Regions from separate parts of the Pantoea alhagi genome, predicted to be linked through region 1. Evidence: predicted binding sites of a transcription regulator. Region 1 holds the regulator's gene; the other holds the start of a gene.
What was found. The regulator LexA, encoded in region 1, represses DNA repair genes until DNA is damaged. The targets are predictions, from matches to a motif close to TNCTGTATGTACATACAGNA.
Positions count from the first base shown of each region.

Region 2: a site for LexA is predicted at 5,345-5,364, ahead of sulA (SOS-induced cell division inhibitor SulA). Genes of this name have one in related genera too.

Region 1 is NZ_CP019706.1:1,956,566-1,968,736, reverse strand. It holds gene B1H58_RS09240 (quinone oxidoreductase) at 1-793, shown strand, start outside; gene dusA (tRNA dihydrouridine(20/20a) synthase DusA) at 1,120-2,166, opposite strand; gene B1H58_RS09225 (conjugal transfer protein TraF) at 2,833-4,107, opposite strand; gene zur (zinc uptake transcriptional repressor Zur) at 4,697-5,212, shown strand; gene B1H58_RS09215 (CsbD family protein) at 5,298-5,510, opposite strand; gene dinF (MATE family efflux transporter DinF) at 5,731-7,053, opposite strand; gene lexA (transcriptional repressor LexA) at 7,155-7,763, opposite strand; gene B1H58_RS09200 (diacylglycerol kinase) at 7,869-8,237, opposite strand; gene plsB (glycerol-3-phosphate 1-O-acyltransferase PlsB) at 8,366-10,789, shown strand; gene ubiA (4-hydroxybenzoate octaprenyltransferase) at 10,877-11,758, opposite strand; gene ubiC (chorismate lyase) at 11,760-12,171, opposite strand, start outside.
Region 2 is NZ_CP019706.1:4,222,165-4,234,335, reverse strand. It holds gene B1H58_RS20775 (hypothetical protein) at 1-58, opposite strand, end outside; gene rmf (ribosome modulation factor) at 93-275, shown strand; gene fabA (bifunctional 3-hydroxydecanoyl-ACP dehydratase/trans-2-decenoyl-ACP isomerase) at 332-850, opposite strand; gene B1H58_RS20155 (AAA family ATPase) at 918-2,666, opposite strand; gene matP (macrodomain Ter protein MatP) at 2,848-3,309, shown strand; gene ompA (porin OmpA) at 3,395-4,468, opposite strand; gene sulA (SOS-induced cell division inhibitor SulA) at 4,819-5,325, opposite strand; gene B1H58_RS20135 (TfoX/Sxy family DNA transformation protein) at 5,535-6,152, shown strand; gene yccS (YccS family putative transporter) at 6,149-8,296, opposite strand; gene B1H58_RS20125 (YccF domain-containing protein) at 8,309-8,755, opposite strand; gene helD (DNA helicase IV) at 8,891-10,945, shown strand; gene B1H58_RS20115 (methylglyoxal synthase) at 10,966-11,424, opposite strand; gene B1H58_RS20110 (DUF2057 family protein) at 11,498-12,148, opposite strand.

The DNA of each region.
Region 1 (12,171 bases):
AGCCGCAGGCATGGTAACAAAAGTTGGCAACAGGGTTACGGCGATCAAGCCCGGCGATCGCGTGGTTTACGCACAGTCTGCGCTGGGCGCCTACAGTGAAATTCATAATGTGCATCAGGATAAGATTGCGCTGTTGCCTGATGCCATCTCTTTTGAACAAGCGGCGGCCTCGTTTCTGAAGGGGCTTACCGTACACTATCTGCTACGGCAAACGTATGAAGTGCAGGCAGATGAGATCTTTCTGTTTCACGCAGCGGCTGGCGGTGTAGGACTGATCGCCTGTCAGTGGGCAAAGGCGCTGGGCGCGCATTTGATCGGGACGGTTGGCTCTGCGGAAAAAGCGCGGCTGGCTAAAGATCGCGGGGCCTGGGCAACAATCAACTATCGTGAAGAGGATATCGCGCAGCGCGTTAGCGAGCTGACCGATGGTAAGAAGGTACGCGTGGTTTACGATTCGGTAGGCAAGGCAACCTGGGAAGCCTCGCTTAACTGCCTGCAGCGACGTGGCCTGATGGTCAGTTTCGGTAATGCATCCGGTCCGGTGACCGGCGTTAACCTGGCGATTCTGAACCAGAAAGGGTCGCTTTACCTGACGCGCCCTTCACTTAACGGTTATATCACCACGCGGGATGAGCTGCAGCGCGCCAGTAACGATCTGTTTTCGATGCTTGCCAGCGGCGCGATTAAGGTGGACGTTCCGGAAAGCCAGCGCTTCCCCTTACGCGAGGCGCAGCGCGCGCATACGCAGCTGGAAAACCGCGCAACGCAAGGTTCCAGCCTGCTGATCCCCTGAGCCGCCGGAAGTACAAACAATAAGGGCTTCCCGAAGGAAGCCCTTTTGCTTTTTTTAGTTCGCACTGTTGTAGGGTACAGCAACGATAATGTGTTTCGACTCAACGAGAAATAGTCTCGCAGAATTCATAAGTAAAAAATATGTTTAATTGCGAAAAATAACGAAGCAAAATGTCACTCTGTGATCTATGCCTCATATTAGTCGTATTTATATAGCTAACTTATTGATAATTAGCACACTAAAGGTCTTATTCTGATAGCACGCGTAAGCGTGGAAATAAAAAGCCCGTACGGCAGCCGCACGGGTTTTAACATAAGCAAAACAAATCAGACCTCGGCGGTCATCTTATCTGCGACCAGCGACAGCGCTTTTTCAACGACCTCTATCCCTGCTCCGGGCTTATGCGCATTCTCGCTTAAATAACGACGCCACTGTCGCGCGCCGGGAATCCCCTGGAACAGACCCAGCATATGGCGCGTAACATGACCCAGATAAGTTCCCTGCGCCAGTTCGTGCTCAATATAAGGATACATGGCGCGGACCACAGCAACCGGATCGGCATCCGGCGCGGTGCTGCCAAACAGTACGCGATCGACCTGCGCCAGCAGACCGGGGTTCTGATAGGCTTCGCGCCCCATCATTACGCCATCCAGATGACGTAAATGCTCCTGCGCTTCCTCCAGCGTTTTCACGCCGCCGTTAATTGCCATTGTTAGCCCGGGGAAGTCACGCTTGAGCTGATACACGCGCGGGTAATCAAGCGGAGGAATTTCACGGTTCTCTTTCGGGCTAAGGCCAGAGAGCCAGGCTTTGCGCGCATGGATAATAAAAGTATCGCAGCCGCCCTGCTGGGCTACCGTGCCGATAAAATCGCAGAGAAATTCATAGCTATCCCGATCGTCAATACCGATGCGGGTTTTAACCGTGACCGGGATAGAAACCACGTCACGCATCGCCTTAATACAATCGGCAACCAGCGCCGCCTCCCCCATCAAACAGGCACCGAAGCGTCCGTTCTGCACGCGATCGGAAGGACAACCCACGTTCAGGTTGATCTCGTCGTAGCCGCGCGCCTGCGCCAGTTGCGCGCACTGCGCCAGCGCCGCCGGATCGCTGCCGCCCAGTTGCAGGGCAACCGGATGTTCTGCCTCGTTATAGGCCAGATAGTCGCCTTTGCCATGAATAATGGCGCCGGTGGTAACCATTTCGGTATAGAGCAGCGTATTACGCGTCAGCTGACGATGAAAATAACGGCAGTGACGATCGGTCCAGTCGAGCATCGGCGCGATAGAAAAACGCTGGGAGGAGAAAAGAGCGCTGTTTTTAGCGACGCTGTCGGGCAGAGCCGTTGATATTTCTGAATTTTGAGGCATTTTTTAACTTTTTGATGTTTCCGTTCCCTGCCAGTCTGCAGCAGGCACGGAGGAAAGAGTAGAATAAAAGATAGCCTATTATAACATAGCGCAGAGTCAGTGCACGGCCTGCAACTCTGCTTTCCAGTGTCACGGATATTATCGCAACGAGAAAAAATAGCCTTTCGTACGCGACGGGAAATAACAGACCGTTAGATATATTAAAGCTCCTGTTATTGAGAGCCTTACAAAATGGCTGCTGCCTCAGACGATTTTTGCAATTAAACCAGGTCGCCTTTTATTTACTTAGGTATCGGAATTAAGCTTATCCCCACCGGCAGAATAGGTTTTTTCCACTGTGATAGATAACCTACCATCGTGGCATATTTACCTTCATACCAGGTCACAGGGTTCATAAGATAAGAGGTAAGTTTCAGATTTTGATTTTTTTCGGGCTGATAATTCCCCGCCCTGATCTCTATTCTGGCAGTGGTTTTTTTACCGCTGGCAGGCTGACGCACTTTCCGATAACTGCTTACGTTAATTTTATTCAGCAATAATCAAGGCGTTAAAAGGCGGGAATATAATGTGTTTCAGAGCGTAGCAGATAAAGTCAGGGTTGCCTTAAAGCACAGCCCTGCCTTCTCAGCCAGCCGCGCCGTTTCCGACGCGGCTCGTTTGGTTTTATCAGAAAGAGAAGCCCAGCTGCGCCATCGCGCCCCAGGTATCGTCTTCCCCTACGGAACCGGCAAGATCAAGGTGAACACGGTTATTAAACGGCGAAATACCAAAACCTGCACTGACGACATTGACGTCGTTAGACTTCATATCGGCATGATAGCCGCCGCGCAGCTGCAACCAGTCAAGAACGCGATACTCCACCCCGACGCCCGCGTACTGGCTATCAGCCTGGGATTTAAAGCGTTTGGTACGGGTAGCATCCACATCCAGGCTGGCAGTCAGCTTTTCGGTATGCCAGGCTGCACCGGCAGTCACCAGCGGGCGAATCTGGTAAGTATCGCGATAGCCGTTTACCTCTTTCGTCTCAATATCGCGTGAAATCAGGTTTTGCGCACTCAGACCAAAGGTCCAGTTCTCGCCCACGTCGGTAGAGAGACCGGCATCCAGGTTAAAGCCGGTATCGTTGGTACGGTACTCGCTGTCAGTGACTTTATCTTTATCGAAGTTATAAACCGAGGCGCGATAGTTATACAGGCGAGTTTGCTGCAGCTTTGGCGTAATACCTACCGAGACTGCCTGCTCGCCGATTTTAAACTCATGCGCTACCGCAATGCCGTAATCCGCAACAATCGCCGCCACGCCGGTGGCGCTGGAACGCAGCAGATACTGATCGCCCGCCTGAGGAAAGCGTGTACCATTGGCTACAGCGTCAAGATAGTCGATATCGCTTTGTGCCACATCAGTATGCAGATGTACCGTGCCGTAGGCTTTCGCCACGAAGGCAAACGGCAACGTTTCATTAGGCACCGCAACTACAATAGCGGCACCGGCTGAGCCGTCAGCTTTATTACCACGCAGGTCGCGCAGTTGATTGGCCAAATCACCAGAGGCGGAACGCACATTGTTGATCACATCAAGCGCGCCTGCAGGATCCGTCAGCAGATCCCCCGCGTCAAAATCATCAAAGACATTTTGGTAGCGATCAACGGTATCGGTCACATCATCGATCTTATCGACCATCTTGTCTTTATCGCTGATCTGCACCCCAACAGATGGCAGGATAACGCTTACGTTATCTTCCGCACGGCCTTTGGTAAGCAGCGCCGGGTTAGTTAGCGGTGCGGTCGTGTAGTTGGATGAGGCAACGCCGGTACCGCCCATCGCATCATTACGGGCATCAAAGTAACTGCCAGCCGCCAGGGAAGAAAAAGAGGTAAAGATTAACGGCACTAATACCGCCGCAGGAGAAAGCTTCAAGGAATGAATGTTTTTCTTTGTCATTATCAGACGCCACCCAAATAAGCTGAAAGTAAGAAGGAAATCGCTGGATGAATGATGACCAGTAATTGCCTGTTTTATTAACCTGAACTCAGGCCTTTTTCCCCGGCTTATCAGAGGATTGCTGCTTTTTTGAGCAATCAGTAGCTTAATTTGTCTTTTAGAATTATTAGCAGTTTAGCTTTTCTGCAGTTATTAAGCCTGATTGAACATTAGCTGGATCTTTTTCCTACTGCAAACTGGAAACAGCGCTTTTTTAGATGCCACCAAAAAAGCTAACGCAGTCGCCAGGATTATCAGGCTGTTGTTAGCCCGCTGTAGCGGAGATCTATGTTTTTTTGGCGCTTTTAGATACCTTTCAGGCGTCAAATCAGAAAGGCACCTGGCTGTTTACAGCTAAAGAAAGAATAAAGTGGGCTAAAGCAAATTATAAGCGGCGGACTCATTGTACCGACTTGAAAGGGTACTCTTTTATCCAGCTAATGTTTGTCTGGTAAGCAGCCGATGAATAACGCTGTTGGCGATTTGGCAATCATTTTGTCTGTTAACACCCGTGTGATAAAATAACATTTCAATCGCCCGGAGAAAGATTATGAGCGTATCACCTTCACAACAGATTCTGTCGCAGGCTGAAAAAATTTGTCTGCAACGCAACGTGCGCCTGACGCCGCAGCGTCTGGAGGTGTTGCGTCTGATGGCTGAACAAAACACAGCTATCAGCGCCTATGATCTGCTCGATCTGCTACGCGCCTCTGAGCCACAGGCCAAGCCGCCCACTATTTATCGTGCGCTCGATTTTCTACTGGAGCAGGGGTTTATTCACCGCGTTGAATCCAATAACAGCTACGTGGTTTGTCATCATTTTGAGGAACCTCGACATACTTCAGCGATGTTGATTTGCGATCGCTGCGGTACCGTCAGCGAACAACATGCGCAGGGAGTGGAAACCGTTCTCCAGTTGCTCTCTCAGCAGAGCGGCTTTTCGCTACGTAATAGCGTGATTGAAGCTCACGGGCTGTGTGCTGGCTGTAAAGATGTGGAAAACTGTCAGCATCCGGAAAACTGTACGCACGATCACAGCGTAACCGAGAAAAAACGCGGGCGATAACGAGGCACAAACTTGTGGCGGGAAAGTGGAATGGATGGCACATTCCATGTGCCTGCGGGTGGGAGCATCATCCTGAAAAAAGCGCTTACCAGCGATGGTCGCGGTTATTGGTTTCCCAATCGCTTACTTCTTTTTCCGCTTCGTCTTTTGCATAGCCGTAGCGTTCCTGAATTTTACCGACCAGCTGATCGCGTTTACCTTCAATAACGGTCATGTCATCATCGGTCAGCTTGCCCCATTTTTCCTTCATTTTACCTTTAAACTGTTTCCAGTTACCGCCGGCTTCGTCTCTGTTCATCGTTTTGTCCTCTACCTTGGGTGTTAACAGCTTTTGGCTATCAGCGGAATTATCTTCGGTAAAAACGCTGATTCCCTGTGTTTGACACTTTTAATAGTAGTAGAACCACATGATTTTGCTGTTAAACAGCGGGGCATGCGCTTTAAAAACGTCCCAGGAGCCGTCAATTATGCTGAAAAGCCAGCGAATTCAGTTAATAAGCGTAACCGTAAGAAATGTTTCAAAGGGTGAACCAGTCGCCCCGTCGCTGGTAACGATGCCATACCCACCCCAGCGTTAACCCACGTAGCAGTAAAAAAACGGTGACAGCCAGCCAGAGACCATGATTGCCCAGTTGCGGAACAGTTAACAGCGTCAGGCCAAACCCCAACGCCGCCAGCGCCATGCTGTTGCGCATTTCTCGTCCACGCGTTGCGCCAATAAACATGCCATCCAGCAGATAGCACCAGACGCCCACAACGGGTAACAGCATTTGCCACGGTAAATAGCGATCCGCCAGCACTTGCAGCTGGGGCAGAGAGGTAAGCAGCGAAACAATCTCCCTGCCCCAAAGGGCATATCCCACGGCAAATAACAGCGCTACCAGCCCCGCCTGACGACAGGCTGCAATCCATACCTGACGTAGCTTAGCGCTGTTGCGTGCGCCAAAAGCCTCGCCTGAAACCGCCTCAACCGCATAGGCAAAGCCATCCAGCGCATAAGCGGTAAAGGAGAGGAACATCAGCAATACCGCGTTGACCGCCACGACCTCGCTGCCCATGCGCGCACCCAGAATCGTCACCGAGGCAAAACACAGCTGCAGCAATAGCGAACGCAGCATAATGTCGCGGTTCAGCCGCAGTAACCGGCGCGCATCGCCTTTCAGTCCATTTTTCAGGTGCGCAAAGGTGATCTGACGCAGGCGCAGCACATGCCATACCAGACCCAGCCCCACCAACAGCGTTATCGCTTCTGCAATTGCGGTAGCCGCCGCCGCTCCAGTCACGCCCCAGCCAAGGCCGATAACAAACCACAAATCCAGCAAAATATTAACCAAATTGCCGACAATCAGCAGAATAACAGGCGCGCGCGCATACTGGACGCCAAGCAGCCAGCCAAGTATTACCAGGTTTGCCAGCGTTGCAGGCGCGCTGAGCCAGCGAATATGAATAAAGCGCTGAGCCTGTTCCAGCACCGCCGGACTGCCGCCAACCAACTGCGCCGCCAGAGCGCTTAGCGGCCCACGCAGCAGGATAAACATTATCCCGGCGATAATGGCAATGAATAAGGGTTGTATCAGGGCGCGAGCCAGTGCCTGCTTATCGTTGGCGCCAAACGCCTGTGCGGTCAGCCCGGTGGTACTCATTCGTAAGAAAAGCAGCAACATAAAAACAAAGCTGGTAGCCGTAGTGCCTACGGCAACGCCGCCAAGATAAACGGGGCTGTCGAGATGACCAATAACGGCGGTATCCACCAGACCCAGCAGGGGGACGGTAATATTTGAGAGGATCATCGGCAGCGCCAGCCGCCAGAGGTGTTTATCGGTCACAGAAAAGAAGTGCATGGCAATCCGCAGAAAAAATATGGCGACAAGCCACAGCGGTTATCGCCGGAATCAGGACTACAGGGGAAGTAAGTGGCAGCCAGCAGGCCGCCACTGAGTCATTACAGCCAGTCGCCGTTACGAATAACGCCAACGGCCAGACCTTCGATCGTCAGCGTCTGCTGTTGCAGATCGACCACAATCGGCTGGAAATCATTGTTTTCTGGCAGCAGCTGCACAGTATTGCCCTGACGCTTCAGACGTTTCACAGTGACTTCATCATCAATGCGCGCCACGACCACCTGGCCGTTACGGACATCCTGCGTTTTATGTACTGCCAGCAGATCGCCATCCACAATACCGATATCTTTCATCGACATACCGCTGACACGCAGCAGAAAGTCTGCGTGAGGCTTAAACAGATTAGGGTCAACCTGGAAGCGGCTTTCGATATGCTCCTGCGCCAGCAGCGGTTCACCGGCGGCAACGCGGCCAATCAGCGGCAGGCCGTTTTCTTCTTCGGCCATCAGACGGATACCGCGCGAAGCGCCAGACACCATTTCAATCACGCCTTTACGCGCCAGCGCTTTCAGATGTTCCTCTGCGGCGTTAGGGGAGCGAAAGCCTAACTGGGCGGCGATTTCCGCACGTGTTGGCGGCATACCTGTCTGATTAATGTGATCGCGAATCAGGTCATAAACCTGTTGCTGCCGAGCCGTTAAGGTTTTCATCCCGCCCCCTGGTTGTTTATACAGTCGCTGTGAGTATATACAGGTATTGGTGGAATGGAAACCGAAAGCTGTGTAAAAAACAACTCTTTATCCATTATGGAAACCCTATCGAATATATGACCACAGCAGGGTTACCCAAACAAAAAGGGCCATTATGATGCTGAGCAGTACCGCCGCTGACCCCATATCTTTAGCCCGTCCGGACAGCGGATGAAGCTCACTGCCGATGCGGTCCACCACCGCTTCGATAGCGCTGTTAAGGATTTCGACGATAATAATGAGAAACACAGAGCCAATCAGCAAAACGCGCGTGATGGCATCAACATCAAGCCAGCAAGCGATGAGCACCGCCGCCAGCGCCAGCAGCGTTTCCTGGCGAAACGCCGCTTCATGCTGCCATGCTGCCCGCAGGCCTTTCCAGGAATATCCGGCCGCCTTAATGATGCGGGTAAGGCCCGTTACGTTATTTGCCATCTTCAGGGAACCCTTTGCAATGTTTAACGTCAATGTCAGGGTGCAGCACTAATTGCAACACCACAGATCTTCAATGCGCTTTCTGGTATGCTTGCGGCGCTTTGCTAACAAGAGGCTTCATGTTGTCTATGTCAGGTTGGCGTAAACTTTATTATAAGTTACTGAATTTACCACTAACATTTTTAGTTAAGAGTAAGGCAATTCCGGGCGATCCGGTATCAGAACTGGGAATCGATACGTCGCGTCCCATTATGTATGTGCTGCCTTATGATTCAAAGGCCGATCTCCTTGCGCTGCGCACCCAGTGTCGCCTGCACGATCTGCCCGATCCGCTTGATCCGCTGGAGATAGACGGCGCGCTGTTGCCGCGTTACGTCTTTATTCATGACGGCCCACGCGTGTTCCCCTATTTTGTGCCGAATCAGGAATCAGTGAAACTGTTTCACGACTACCTCGATTTGCACCGTAATAACCCGAACCTCGACGTGCAGATGGTACCGGTTTCGGTGATGTTTGGCCGTGCGCCGGGCCGTGAGGTGCAGGGCGAACAAACCCCTCACCTGCGCGAGCTGAATGGCGTACAGAAATTTATTGCTGTGCTGTGGCTGGGGCGCGATAGCTTTGTGCGTTTCTCACCGATGGTTTCTCTGCGTCGTATGGCGACAGAACACGGCACCGATAAAACCATTGCCCAGAAGCTGGCGCGCGTGGCGCGCATTCATTTTGCCCGTCAGCGTCTGGCTGCCGTAGGCCCGCGCCTGCCGGTACGCCACGATCTGTTTAATAAGCTGCTGCAGTCGAAGGCCATTGCCAAAGCGGTAGAAGATGAAGCGCGCAGCAAAAAAATCTCTCAGGAGAAAGCGCAGCAGAATGCTATCGAGCTGATGGAAGAGATCGCAGCTGACTTTTCCTATGAGATGATCCGCCTTACCGACCGCGTGATTGGCTGGACATGGAGCAAAATCTACCAGGGCATCAACGTCAGCGGCGGCGAACGTATTCGTCAGCTGGCACTGGATGGTCACGGGCTGGTTTATGTGCCCTGCCACCGCAGCCATATGGATTATCTGCTGCTCTCCTATGTGCTTTATCATCAGGGGCTGGTACCGCCGCATATTGCTGCCGGCATCAACCTTAACTTCTGGCCGGCCGGGCCGATTTTCCGTCGTCTCGGCGCGTTCTTTATTCGTCGTACCTTTAAGGGCAACAAGCTCTACTCCACGGTGTTCCGCGAATATCTGGGCGAGCTGTTCAGCCGCGGCTATTCGGTTGAATATTTTGTCGAAGGCGGACGTTCACGCACCGGCCGTCTGCTCGATCCGAAAACCGGTACGCTGGCGATGACAATTCAGGCGATGCTGCGTGGCGGTAACCGTCCGATTACCGTGGTGCCGGTATATATCGGCTATGAGCACGTAATGGAAGTGGGCACTTACGCCAAGGAACTGCGCGGCGCGGCTAAAGAGAAAGAAGGCTTTATGCAAATGCTGCGCGGCCTGAGCAAGCTGCGTAATCTGGGCCAGGGTTATGTCAACTTTGGCGAGCCGCTGCCGCTGGTCAATTATCTTAACAAGCAGGTGCCGGAGTGGCGCGATTCGATCGATCCCATCGTCGCGCAGCGTCCACAGTGGCTGACGCCAGCGGTAAACGATATCGCCCAGCAGATTATGGTGCGTATTAACAACGCCAGCGCCGCCAATGCGATGAACCTGTGCGTTACCGCACTGCTCGCCTCACGTCAGCGCTCGCTCACCCGTGAACAGCTTATCGAGCAGCTGGAGTGCTACCTCGATCTGTTGCGCCATGTTCCCTATTCGCCGGATGCCACCGTGCCGGATATGACGCCGGAAGCGCTGCTGGAACATGCGCTGAATATGAATAAGTTCGAGACGGAAAAAGACAATATTGGCGATATCATTATCCTGCCGCGCGAACAGGCCGTGCTGATGACCTACTATCGCAATAATGTGCACCATATGCTGGTGATGCCGTCGCTGATTGCCGCGATCGTGCAGCAGCATCGTGAAATCTCCGCCGCCGAGCTGCTGCGTCAGGTCTCGGTGCTTTATCCGTTGCTAAAAAGCGAGCTGTTCCTGCGTTGGGATAAAGAAGAACTGCCACAGCTGCTGCAACAACTGGTTGCCGAACTGGCTCGTCAGCAGTTGATCACCATTGAAAACGATGTGATGCGTCTGAACGCGGTGCGTTTCCGTACGTTGCAGCTGCTGGCTGCAGGTATGCGGGAAACGCTGCAGCGCTACGCCATCACCTTCTCTATTCTCAGCGCTAACCCGGCAATTAACCGCGGTTCGCTGGAGAAAGAGAGCCGTACGCTGGCGCAGCGTTTGTCGGTGCTGCATGGCATCAACGCGCCGGAGTTTTTCGATAAGGCGGTGTTCTCAACGCTGGTGCTGACGCTACGTGACGAAGGCTATATCAGCGATACCGGCGACGCCGCGCTGGAGCAGACGCAGAACACTTATCATATGCTGGCGGAGCTGATCACCAGCGACGTACGTCAGACGATTGAAAATGCCGTTACACCCAGCTAAAGGCTGTCTAAAGCGTAAAACAGAGCGGGCGCCAGTGGCGCCCGCTTTTTTATTCGCTTCTGTTTAATTGATTAATGGCCGGGCTCTTTACCACTGGCTGAACGGCGGCATATTCAGCGCAATGCCGACAAATATCACCAGACCCACATAGTTATTATTCAAAAAAGCCTGAAAACAGCGATCCCGCTGGCGTTCAGCAATCAGCTTCTGCTGATGTGCAAACAGCGCGGCGGCCATCAACAGTGACCAGTAAAAAGCGCCGTCCAGCGCCATGCGCTGACCAACAATTATCAGCAACAGCAGGGTCGCCAGCTGCAACAGGCCAATGATCAGCTTATCAAAACGCCCAAACAGAATAGCCGTTGATTTTACGCCAATTTTTACATCATCATCCCTGTCTACCATGGCGTACTGTGTGTCGTAGGCCACCGTCCAGCAAATGTTGGCGAAAAACAGCAGCCAGCCGTTCAGCGGCACGTGACCGCTGACTGCCGCCCAGCCCATTGGGATAGCCCAGCCGAAGGCGGCACCCAATACCACCTGCGGCAGATGGGTATAACGCTTCATAAAAGGATAGATCCAGGCCAGCGCCAGCCCGGCAAACGACAGCCAGATGGTAATGGCGTTCATCGTCAGTACCAGCGCAAAAGAGACCAGCGCCAGCGCCACAAACAGCACCTTTGCCTCTTTCTCACTGACCATGCCGCTGGCCAGCGGCCTCGTTTGCGTACGCTTTACGTGACCATCAATTTTGCGATCGGCAAAATCATTCACTACGCAACCCGCCGCACGCATAAAAAAGACGCCCAGCACGAACACGATCAGCACCTGCAACGGCGGCACGGCTTCGCCCGCCAGCCACAGCGCCCATAATGTCGGCCACAGCAGCAGTAGCGAACCAATCGGTTTATCAATGCGCATCAGTCGGCTGTAAGCCTGCAGCTTATTGCGCGTCAGCCCTTTCTCTATATTACTCACTTGGTTCTCCAGACAGGCTTTGATAAAGCGGCGCAGCAGGTAAAAACAGTTCGGTTAATAACAGCGGTTTGCCCGATAAACGCAGACGCGAGCGACGTCCCCACAGCGCGGCAGAGATACCGGGATCGATAAAATCACGCGTGAGCGTGGAGGAAGAGAAGAGATAGCGGCCCAGCGGACGTGTGCCCAGCTGGCTGAGCATCATTTCCGGCCCTTCCAGCGTCGATTCCGGCACCACCGTGCGGCCAGCCAGCCAGGGCACGCCGTCACCCGATAAGATGATCTCGCGCAGCCAGTAGCGCGGCTCCAGCGGCAGGAACGGCAGCTCTTCAGCGATATCATCAGCAGTGACGAAACCTTCAAACTGTGGCTCCACGGTAACTTTCCCGCAGTGGCGCTCAAAG
Region 2 (12,171 bases), 2.0 Mb from region 1:
CGATAGGGGTAGAAAAGAAAAGTGGTTGCGCACTTTGTGACCATTGTTTTCTTTCCACCAGTTCCACCATACCTGAATGAGGGAAATGAGGCATGAAGAGACAGAAACGAGACCGCCTGGAACGAGCACATTCACGAGGCTATCAGGCTGGCATCACCGGGCGTTCAAAAGAAATGTGTCCTTATCAAATGATTGAGGCTCGGTCTCACTGGTTGGGAGGTTGGCGAAAAGCCATGGAGGACAGGGCAGTTAGCGTAAGTGCCGCGATGGTCTGACGGCCTGTCATAAAAAGGATAACCTCCGCATTTGCGGAGGTTTTTAATTCACCGCATCAAAAAGCGTTGGTGTCTTTAAACAGACCCACTTTCAGATCGCTGGCGGTATAGATAACGTTACCGTCAACCAGCACTTCGCCATCGGCCACGCCCATAACCAGTTTACGGTTGATGACGCGTTTGAAGTGAATACGATAGGTCACTTTTTTCGCTGTAGGCAGAACCTGACCGGTAAATTTCACTTCGCCTACGCCCAGCGCACGGCCTTTGCCTTCTGCACCCAGCCAGCCAAGATAGAAACCAACCAGCTGCCACATCGCATCCAGACCCAGACAGCCCGGCATCACCGGATCGCCAATAAAGTGACAGGCGAAGAACCAGAGATCAGGATTAATATCCAGCTCGGCTTCAACGTAACCTTTGTTGTAGTTGCCGCCTTCTTCGCTCATTTTGACCACGCGGTCCATCATCAGCATATTGCCAGAGGGCAGCGGCGGGCCTTCAGCACCAAATAGTTCGCCGCGACCAGAGGCAATCAGGTCTTCTTTTGTATAGGATTCGCGTTTATCTACCATGTTTCAATAAGCCTTTTTTTAGTGAATCACGAACATTAGCTAACAGGTGTAAGCTGAACAACTCCGATCAGCTGTGGTTAAACCAGTTTAGCCAACGTAGAGGCCAGGGACGCTGGCGCGCCTCCTGCTGATTAAATTCTGTGATGCGCGCCTGGATCGTTTGCAACAGGCAGGGAGCATCATCTTTTTTCCACGGAACGCCGGTGAGCAACGGCAGCGCTTCATCCACCTCGCTGACGGCCCAGATATGAAACTCTCCCGCCTGTACCGCATCAACAATTTGCTGTTGCAGGCAGAGATGTCGCACATTGGCGGCAGGGATAATCACGCCCTGCTGACCGGTTAAGCCTCGCTGCTGGCAGATCTCGAAAAAGCCTTCGATTTTTTCATTCAGGCCGCCTACCGGCTGCACATGACCGAACTGATCCACCGAGCCGGTTACCGCAATTTGCTGATTAATGGGCTCTCCGGCCAGCGCGCTGACCAGCGCGCACAGTTCGGCAAGAGAGGCGCTGTCGCCGTCTACTTCCGAATAGGACTGCTCAAATACCAGCGAAGCGGAGAAGGGCAGTTGCTGATCCAGCTCCAGTTCTGCAATCAAAAACGCCTGCATAATCATCATGCCTTTAGCATGAATGTTGCCGCCCAGCTCAGCCTTGCGCTCAACGTCAGTAAACTCGCCATCGCCCACGTGTACCACGCAGCTGATACGCGAAGGCTCGCCGAACGCGCGCGGATGTCCGGGAAATTCAATGACCGACAGGCCGTTGATTTGCCCTACCACGGCACCTTCCGTTTCAATAAGGACCTGATCAAGAAGAATCTCATCACGCATACGATCGGGCAGGAAACTTTCACGCCACAGGCGAGCATCCAGAGCGGCCTGAAGCGCGGCGGCATCCAGCTGTTCGCCATATAAGGCAGCATCGCGCAGCTGGCGGCCAAGCCAGGCCGGGCAGAGCGGAAGCGTTTCGCGATCGCCGCTATAGCGGACGGCCTCCTGCAGCAGGGCAGGCCAGAAGTTAACGGCAATTGGCGGTAAGCCCGCCTGACGCGCCAGCGCGGTTACCCAGCGGCACCATAACGCCATGTCTTCTTCTTCGTCGAGCTGCAGACTCTCTTCATATTCGCTGTAGATCGCCAGCGCCGCCAGTTCAGGCTCCATCTCCTGAAAATCAGCCAGGGCGTCACGATCGCCGCACAGCACCAGCTTTAACTGCAGCGGCATTGAGGGGACTGTCACCGGCAGCGGGCGCGATTCATCAGGCGACAGCCAGTCGAAACGCTGCCGGGCAATGGTCTGCTTCAGCCGCAGCCACAGCAGCGGTTGGGCCAGCAGAGCACGCAACGAAAGCATTAAGATGCCGCCGTTAGCCCGATGGATCAGACCTGGCTGCAGGCTGATGCGTTGGGAAAAAATACGTACGCAGCCAAACAGCTGCTCAGACTCGATCCAGTCGGCGAAATGTACGCCGCCGCGGCTGGCGAAGGGATCATCTGCTGATTTGGCAGGCTGCCAGGTTATCTGTTCTTCATTGATCAGATAGTTACCGCCGTAAAGCGCTTCCGTCTGGCTACTGTTATGCTGTAATGTCTGCGCCAGCAATGACAGATTCTCACTGTTTTCCGCACAGCGTATCAGCATCAATGAAAAAGGCGCGCTGCTGTTCTGCAGCAGGCTGGCTGCATCAAACAGACGAGGCTGAACGTCGGGGAGAATATCACCGATATTATCGCTAAAGACGCGGGAAAAAAGAGGCTGGAAGCTTTCGGCATCAGGCTGTAGCGCCTGCCATGCAAGTCGGTTGCTGGTCAAAGTAATCGTATTTGTCTGAATAAATGAAAAGCGCGATTATACAGCTTTTCAGGCTGTTACGCACGGCAGAGATTAGACTGATTCTCAACAGTGTGGCGGAGTCGCCGCTGCGCCTTTCTCTGCCGCAAGTCGTAAAAAAGCTGTTATTCTTAGTTTGTTACCTGCTCATGATGAGATTCCGATGAAATATCAGCAGCTGGAAAATCTTGAAAGCGGATGGAAATGGAAATACCTGGTAAAAAAATACCGGGAAGGGGAGCCGATTACCCGTTACATTGAAATCAGCGCCGCACAGGAAGCCGTCAGGGCTTTGCTGGCCATGGAAAACCATCCGGTAGAGGTGTTGAAATGGATTGAGCAACACATTAATCCGGCGCTGGAAAACCGTATGAAGCAGACGATTCGTGCGCGCCGTAAACGTCACTTTAATGCCGAGCATCAGCACACGCGTAAGAAATCGATCGATTTAGAATATCTGGTGTGGCAACGGCTGGCGGGGCTGGCGCAGCGTCGCAACAGCACCTTATCGGATACGATCGTACAGTTGATTGAGGATGCTGAGCGAAAAGAAAAATATGCCAGCCAGATGTCGACGCTACGTCAGGATCTGCAGGCTATTTTGGGCAAGGACGATGTGAGCTAATGCGGAAAAATGAAAAATAACCGTTTTTCCCGGTAAGCAGCCAATAAAAAACCCCGCCGGAGCGGGGTTTTTCTTAACGTATTACTTAAGCCTGCGGCTGAGTAACAACGTCTTTCAGACCTTTAACTTCGATTTCTACGCGACGATCCGGACCCAGGCAGTCGATCAGGGCGTTACGGCCTTTCACGCTGTCACAGGTGTTGCCGGTAACCGGGTTAGATTCACCCATGCCACGTGCAGAGATCTTGTCAGCTGGGATACCTTTAGATACCAAGTAGTCAACCACAGACTGAGCGCGTTTTTCAGACAGCTTCTGGTTGTACTGCTCTGAACCGATACGGTCGGTGTAGCCCAGAACAACAACGGAACCGTCTTTCGGATCCATTGAGCTCAGCTGAGAATACAGCTGATCCAGCGCCTGCTGGCCTTCGCCTTTCAGGGTTGCTTTGTTGAAGGTGAACAGCACGTCTGATTTCAGCGTGAAGTGTTTGGTTTCAACAACCGGAGCCGGAGCCGGAGTCGGCGCTACAACCGGAGCTGCTGCATTGTCCTGACCGAAACGGTAAGACAGACCTAAGCTCAGCATGGCGTTGTCAGGACGAGTACCAACGGTACCTGCGTCACCGATGTTGTTAACCCACTGGTAGTCCAGACGGGTAGCCCAGTTTTGGTTCAGTGCGTATTCAACACCAACGGCTGCCAGCGGAGAAACGCCGGTGTCGTGGTCGTTACGGCTGATGTTGGTACCCACTTCGTGCTGAGTAGAATCAGCGCGCCATACCATACCACCCAGACGGGTATAAACGTCCAGGTCATCCATGATCGGGTAGCTCAGTTTCGCTGCCAGCTGGATGCCCTGTGCTTTAAATGCGCCGTTAACTACGTCGCCTTTGTTAGGCATGCGGCCAAGCCAGTCATAACCCAGTTCGAAGCCCAGGTACGGGTTAGCCTGATAACCAACGAATGCACCAGCGCCCAGCTGGCTTTCGTGAGTCGGGCCATCGTTGTTCACGTAGTTGTTACCGTAGTAACCAGTATCGTGATACTGAGACCAGCCCAGTTTGGCACCGGTGTACCAGGTGTCATCTTTCGGTGCGGCCTGCGCTACGGTAGCGAAGCCAGCCAGTGCCACTGCAATTGCGATAGCTGTCTTTTTCATTTTTTGCGCCTCGTTATCATCCAAATAGGCAAGGAGCTTAAATTAAGCTCTTGGTTGTAATCCTTCGCCGGGTCCTTTTGCTCGATTATTACTCTACCGGAAAACGGAGGTTATTGAGCACCCTGGCGAGATAAAGTCTACAACGTGGCGAGAAACTTACAAGTAAGATGTGAGGGCGCTCGGCAAAAAAAGGACGTTTCAGACATAAATTTTAACAATAGACATCTGTTTGAACGATATAAAGAAGCTTATTTAGCGCGGCAGAAGCGAGGCTTAGCCGCGTGAGAGTAGAATCAGCGGGTTATTAAAAGAAAGTGAGAATTTTTAGCTGAGATTTATCTTATATTTACTTAATGATACAAAGTTGAGTGAATTTTCAGCCGGTTTTTTTGTCCGCTGGAACAAGTAGCGCCAGTTTGAGGACGCATTATGAGCCCAAGAGCCTGCCCTGCGGACGCTGCTTCTTCAAGCCGACGACGATCGTTTTCGCTTATATCATTAGCAAACCAGCCCAAAACTACACTGTAATTCCCGGTTTGCAGCGCTTTTATCATCGCCTCAACCGTACTGAACTCTTGATGATAAGGGAGCTGCATCATCTTATTCAGCGGCAGTCCCGAAGCCTTAAGCCACTGCCGGCTGATCTTTTGCGGCGGCGTCAACCAGAGCTGCCAGCGCGACTGCGTACCCAACTGCTGTAATAGCGGCAGGAGTAACAGCTGCGTTAGCCCTGGCTGAGCTTCGCTATAGCTTAGCTCGCTGATCCAACCGGTTGTTAAGACCGGCGATACGGCAACGCGAGAATGACCAGGCAAAGCAGAACGAGCAAAAGAAGACTTCAGTAAATGAGTACGCATGATTATCAGCTCATGTGGTTACTGTATGGATATACAGTAATGCGCTGAGCACTTAAGATCAACCTCATTTTTTGAAAACGTCTCGCACTTTTCACATGCAAAAGAATGCAAGCTCATTTAGCAATTGAACCATTAATAAGAATTGCCTATGTTTTAGCTGATGGAAAACAGTAGGTTAGTTTAGGTTTCTTAAGGAAAAGGAGCAGGATATGGATTCTTACCAACGGATAATTCAATCAAAACAGCAGCTGGCGGCATTAGGCAATATTACCGTGCGCTCGCAATTCGGCGGCTATAGCCTGGCCGTGGAAAAAGTGGTGTTCGCCTTGATTACCGATGGCGAACTTTATCTGCGAGCCAGCGAAACGCTAACGCGCTATCTCCGTACGCAATCGTTAACGCCGCTGGTTATCGATAAACGCGGCATTGCGGTAGAATTACGTTATTACCATATTGATGAAGCGTTATGGAACAACCGGCCGTTGTTAATCAGGCTGTCAAAATCGGCGCTGGCTCTGGCGCAGCAGCAAAAAAGTGCGCGCAAAAATAATATCCGCCTTAAAGACCTGCCTAATCTGGGCATTCGCATGGAAATGCTGTTACGCGAGATCGGCATTAACAGCGTATACGCACTGCGCGAGGCGGGAGCAAAGCGGTGCTGGCTACGTTTAAGAATGCGTAACCAGCACCTGGGGCTGAACTGTTTAATGGCGCTGCAGGGCGCGATTTCTGGTCATCATCAGGCGGCCCTGCCCGCAGAGATAAAAGAAGAGCTGCGTAACTGGTTTGATTGCGCCGTGCATGGGGAAAAAGCACGACAAAACTAACCGGCGGAAGAGGAGGCCAGCTGCTTTTTCAGGCGGGCAATTTCGGGCAACAGCGCAATCAACAAACCGATTTGTTGTAATACCAGCTGCGCCTGTGAATCCGCCTCGCTGTCAAACCCTCCAATACGGGTAGCAAGCTCACCCATCATCTGCTGCGCTTGCTGCTCGCTGACAATATCTATCTGTAATACATCATCAACATAGCAGACGGCATCATCCAGTAACGCCAGCAGCTCTGGCTGCGTTATTTTTTCACGATGCGCGCCTAACGCTGAGATGTAGCTTAAAAAAGAGTGATTCAGGCAGAGCAGACGAAATGCCGCTTCACGCAGCTGCGGATCCGGGCGCATTTCGGTTGAAAGGTTGGAAACCACCGAGGCCAGCTCGGCATCACCGTTATGCGCGTCGCGGCGTGCAATACGGTAGGCCAGGCGGTTATCTTTCCCCTGGTGATACTGTTCCAGAATTGCATCCAGATATCGGCAGTTAGCCGTTAAGGTTTTTTCCGCCACCGCCGGCAGGCGTCGGAAACGCCAGTCTGGCCAGATAAAACTAACCGCCAGCCAGGCGATGCCGCAGCCCAACAGCGTGTCGACAATACGGGGAACAGCCACATCGAAGCCTTCGCCCAGCAAATTAAAGCAGAGCAGCACCAGCAGCGTGATGAACATAGTGGCATGCGCATACTGTACCTGGCGGAAAGCAAAAAACAGCACGCCTGACAGCACAATCAGCAGCAGCTGCCCATCCACAGAAGGCACCAGCCATAAAACCGGCAAACCAATAGCGATGCCGGTTAAGGTGCCGATAATGCGCAGCGCCAGACGGCGGCGCGTTGCGTTATAGCCGGGCTGACAAACAAACAGGCTGGTCAACAGGATCCAGTAACCACGCTCCAGACCGGTCAGCTGAATAAAGGCGTAGCCAACGCACAGCACCAGCGACATCCGCACGGCATGACGAAAAAGCGGTGATTCTGGCGTTAAATGACGGCTAATACGCAGACGAATATCGCTCCAGCCAGTTAATCCCTCGCTGGAGAGATGCGTATCGCTGCCATCCCGATGCGCCTGCTCCAGCGCCTGCTCTGACTCTATCGTTGCCAGTTGGGCATCGATTGCTTTTAAATTGCGTAGTAAATAGTGCAGCGCTTTTTGGCGCGCTTTATCTTCTGTTGTATCAGGTAGCCGATCCAGCGCCGCCTGCAGGTGATTAAAAGCGCGCTCAAAACGCATATCATGCTGATAGCTGCGCTGCAGCAGAATCGCATCGGAAAGCTGACGACAGGCGCGCGCCTGCATGGTCAACAGACGCTGAAAACGAAACAGAATTTCGCTGTAGCGCCACTCCTGACGCAGGGCATGATATTGCACATGAGAAGAGCTGGCGCGTTCATGAATATCCTGCGCGACAAAATAATAATGCAATGTTCGCCGCGTACCGCGTTGCCCGCGATCGCCGCGTAACCGACTCTGGATCGAGGTTTTCGTCTCATTAAGCACGGCCACCAGCTTGCTGTTAGCCATCGCCACTTCAACCAGCCCGCCGTCGTCGTTTTCTTCCGTATCTGGGTCAAACAGGCTGGCCTTGGCGTCCAGGTAATTAGCCAGCATGCTGTAGCTGCGCGCCATGTTTTCCTGTAACGGGCGAATAGGAAACAGCAGGTGTCCTGTCAGCGTTAGCAGGTTATACCAGACAGCGCCCAGCAGCAGCAGGATCGGCTGGAGATACCACTGCGAAAAAAGACCCGCGCCAAGCATGGTGTAAATAGCAATCAGCAGCGCGCCAAAGGCGATAGTGGCATAGCGCTGGCCAAGCGCACCCAGCAAAATAAAACCCCAGGTAGAAATCGCCAGGCCGAGAATAAATAGCCAGGGCCAGGGGAAAAGTAACTCTACCGAAACCGAAGCGATGCAAAAACAGAGCAGCGTGATAAACAGATTGCGCAATCGGCCAGTGAAGCGGTCATCAAGATCGGCCAGCGCGGCGGCAACCACGCCCAGCGTAAGCGGTAATGTCCAGACAACCTGCTGGATCCACCAGGGAAAGGCGGCCGCGCCCGCCAGCGCCAGAAAAATGCGGGTCAGATAAAGCCCGGTACTGTTCGCCGTATAACGACGCAAACCCGCAGTTAACGCAATCATGACATGGCGCCCTTACTGATAGCGACGACGCGCATTAGCTTCACGTGCCGCACGCGCTTCTTCAGTGGAGACAACGCGGCGGCCAACCGGCCATAGCGCAATCGCCGCCAGCTTAAAGTTGGCAATACCTACCGGAATGCCAATGATGCTGATGCATTGTGTAATGCCGAGCATAATGTGGGAAAGGCACAGCCACCAGCCAAAGAAGATAAACCAAAAAATATTCAGCAACGTGCCACCGGTATTCAGCAGCGTGTTGCTTTGTTCAGGACGTAATTCATCTACATGAACCGCCTCATTACCATAAGGTAGCAGGGAAAGTTTCGTTATCTCCCAGCAGGAGCGTGTCAGTGGCAGGGTAAAGATCAAAACGATGCTTACAAGGGTAGCGAACAACCAGCACAGTGTGGTAAAGAAGCCACCTAATACAAAATTAAGGATATTCAAAACGGTACGCATAACAGGCTTCCTTCAAAAACAGAATTTATCCAGCATCACTGCGCTTGATTGTAACCTGTTTTAACCCTGGAGCGGTAAACTACGGCTCGGTAGACTAAACAGCAAACCGTATCCATCCACCTTTGGTTATAACGCATGGAACTAAAAGCAACGTCGCTCGGCAAACATCTGGCGCAGCACCCCTACAATCGGGTACGGCTATTAAGCGCCGGGGTAGAAGTCAGCGGTGAAAAACATGAGTATCTGATCCCGTTTAACCAGCTGCTGGAAATTAAATGCAAACGCGGCCTGATCTGGGGAGAGCTGGAGTTTACCCTGCCGGATGAAAAAGTTGTGCGTCTGCACGGTACGGAGTGGCAGGAAACGCAGCGCTTTTATCACTATCTTATGCAGGCATGGCAGGGCTGGAGCGAAGAGATGAGCGCAATCAGCGCCGGCGTGCTCGAGACGCTGGTGGCGGCCTTACCGCAGCAGGAAACCCAGGCTCGCTGGTTAAAGCAGCGTGAGCTGGCTGAACTGCAGCAGCAGATCGAAGAAACCTTTTCCGCTTTACCGCTGCCTTGCTCACGGCTGGAGAATTTCGATAACTGTCGGACGCTTTACCGCCAGTGCCGGGAGTGGCTATGCCGTGGCGAAGCAGAACGGGCGAGGCGTAACGACGTCTGGACTCAACGGATGCTGGAAGAGCATGCCGATTTTTTTGCTACGGTAGAATCAGCCCCGCTCAATCTTGCGCAGGCGCGTGCGGTGGTGAATGGTGAAGAGACGCTACTGGTGCTGGCGGGTGCCGGCAGCGGTAAAACTGCGGTTCTTGTGGCGCGGGCGGGCTGGCTGCTACGCCAGCAGCAGGCTCAGCAGCAGCAAATTTTGCTGCTGGCGTTCGGGCGTCAGGCTGCGGAAGAGATGAACGAGCGCATCAGGAGCCGACTGCATATTGAAGAGCCGGAGGCGCGCACCTTTCACTCGCTGGCGCTGCATATCATCCGTGAGAGCAGTAATAAAACGCCGCTGATCTCCCGCCTTGAAACCGATAGCGAGGCAAGACGCCAGCTGCTGGTTGAAACCTGGCAACAACAGTGCGCGGAAAAGAAAGCCCACGCTAACGGCTGGCGGCAGTGGCTGACGGAAGAGCTGGAGTGGACGGTGCCGGAGAGCGATTTCTGGCAAGACCATGCGCTGGCGCAGCGGTTAGCAAGCCGTCTGGAAAGCTGGCTTGGCCTGATGCGTATGCATGGCGGAGCCCAGGCGGCAATGATTGCTGACGCGCCGGACGCGATACGCGATCTCTTCGCTAAACGCGTTAAGCTGATGGCGCCGCTGTTGAAAGCGTGGAAAAGCGCGCTGAAAGAAGAGGGGGCGGTCGATTTCTCCGGGCTGATCCATCAGGCGATTAACCTGGTAGAGAAAGGGCGGTTTATCAGTCCCTGGAAACATATCCTGGTGGATGAGTTTCAGGATATTTCGCCGCAGCGGGCGTTATTGCTGGCCGCTTTACGCAAACAGAATCGGCAAACCAGCTTGTTTGCCGTGGGTGATGACTGGCAGGCGATCTACCGTTTTAACGGAGCGGAAATGACGCTGACAACCTCATTTCATCATTATTTTGGCCAGGGGGATAGCTGCATGCTGGATACCACCTGGCGTTTTAACGATCGCATCGGTGACATCGCCAACCGCTTCGTGCAGGAAAATCCTCATCAGCTTGCTAAACCGCTTAACAGCCTGACAAAAGGTACCAGGAAAGCTATTTCGCTGCTGCCTGACGACCGGCTGGAAGATTTGCTGAATAAAATCAGCGGCTACGCCCTGCCAGAAGAGCGGGTGTTGCTGCTGGCTCGCTATCATCATCTGCAACCCGCATTACTGGCAAAAGCCAAAACCCGCTGGCCTAAGCTCAGGCTGGATTTTATGACAATTCACGCCAGCAAAGGGCAGCAGGCGGATTATGTGATCCTGTTGGGATTGCAGGCGGGAAGTGACGGCTTCCCGGCTCCGACGCGTGAGTCGGTAATCGAAGAGGGGCTGCTGCCCCAGCCTGAAGATTTTCCTGATGCGGAGGAGCGACGCCTGGCTTATGTGGCGATAACGCGAGCGAAACAGCAGGTCTGGCTGCTTTATAATCGTCAGCAGCCGTCAGTATTCGTCGAAGATTTTAAACGACTGGGCGTTCCGCTGCTGCGTAAACCCTAGAGAGGGTAAGCCCGGTGCGTTTATTTAAGGCGCGCCTGCAGATAGTTTTGATAATCGGGGATCTGAATGGTAACCGCCTGATTAAATAACGGTGACTGGATCAGGAAGTCAGCGGTAGAACGGTTAGTGGCCGTTGGGATATTCCAGACGGTGGCAAGACGCAGCAGTGCTTTTACATCCGGATCGTGCGGCACGGCGTTCAGCGGATCCCAGAAGAAGATCAACAGATCGATTTTACCCTCGGCGATTAGCGCGCCTACCTGCTGATCGCCGCCCATCGGGCCGCTAAGCATGGCATTAACCTCAAGGCCGGTAGCCCGCTGGATCAAATTGCCCGTGGTGCCAGTGGCATAGAGCCTGTGTGCATCCAGCAGCGTTTTATGCTGGCTGACCCACTCCAGCAGTGCGGTTTTACAATGGTCGTGTGCCACCAGGGCAATGGTTTTCGCTTCGGCAAGAATACGGCTGGTTTGCTCCATTGATGCATCCTGTTGAGAATAAGGTGAAAATAGGGAAACAAACCCAGAGTTTACCGCTGCGGAGCGGTAAACATCAACTTGGCCGTAGCGCTTTCATCCAGCTTACCAGGCGCTGGCGCGTGGCGCTGTCGACCTGATGAAACCAGAGTTGCAGCATACGCTCCGCGGGCATATTAGCGCCTACCACATCAACCGGGAATTTCTCCTGTTGCATGCTTAACGGCGGTTGCTGAGCGAAACGGGGGACGGATGCCACCTGACCGTTGCGGTTATAGGCTATCAGCGCTTTTTCCAGATCGGTCTGATGTCCCTGCAGCAGGGGAAGGCGATCGCGGCGGCTTTCAACCGTCTGACCTTTTTCGTCTACCAGGATAAAAGCGCTGTTTTTATCAAACTGGCGACGATCGCGCAGGTTTTCCAGCGCGGGAAGCCGAATAGAAATGGATTTGGCTTTGGCGACAAATGTCACGATTAAAGGGGCGGAAATATAGCTACGCTTTACGTTGCCATGAGAAGTGTCGAGTACTTTTTCAACGCGGAACAGAAGCTGATGCTCCCCATTGTCCAGCTCCAGTCCTTCAGCTCCCTTGAGCAGTGAGCCTGAAATTTTGCGTCCGTCCAGTACCAGCAGATCGATATTGGGATCGAGCCTGAGCGTAGTCGCGTAACAGGATGTTGCGAACAACAACGCAAACATACCTGAACAGATCAAACGCAGCTTCATTATTTCTCCAGAAGGCGCACGGG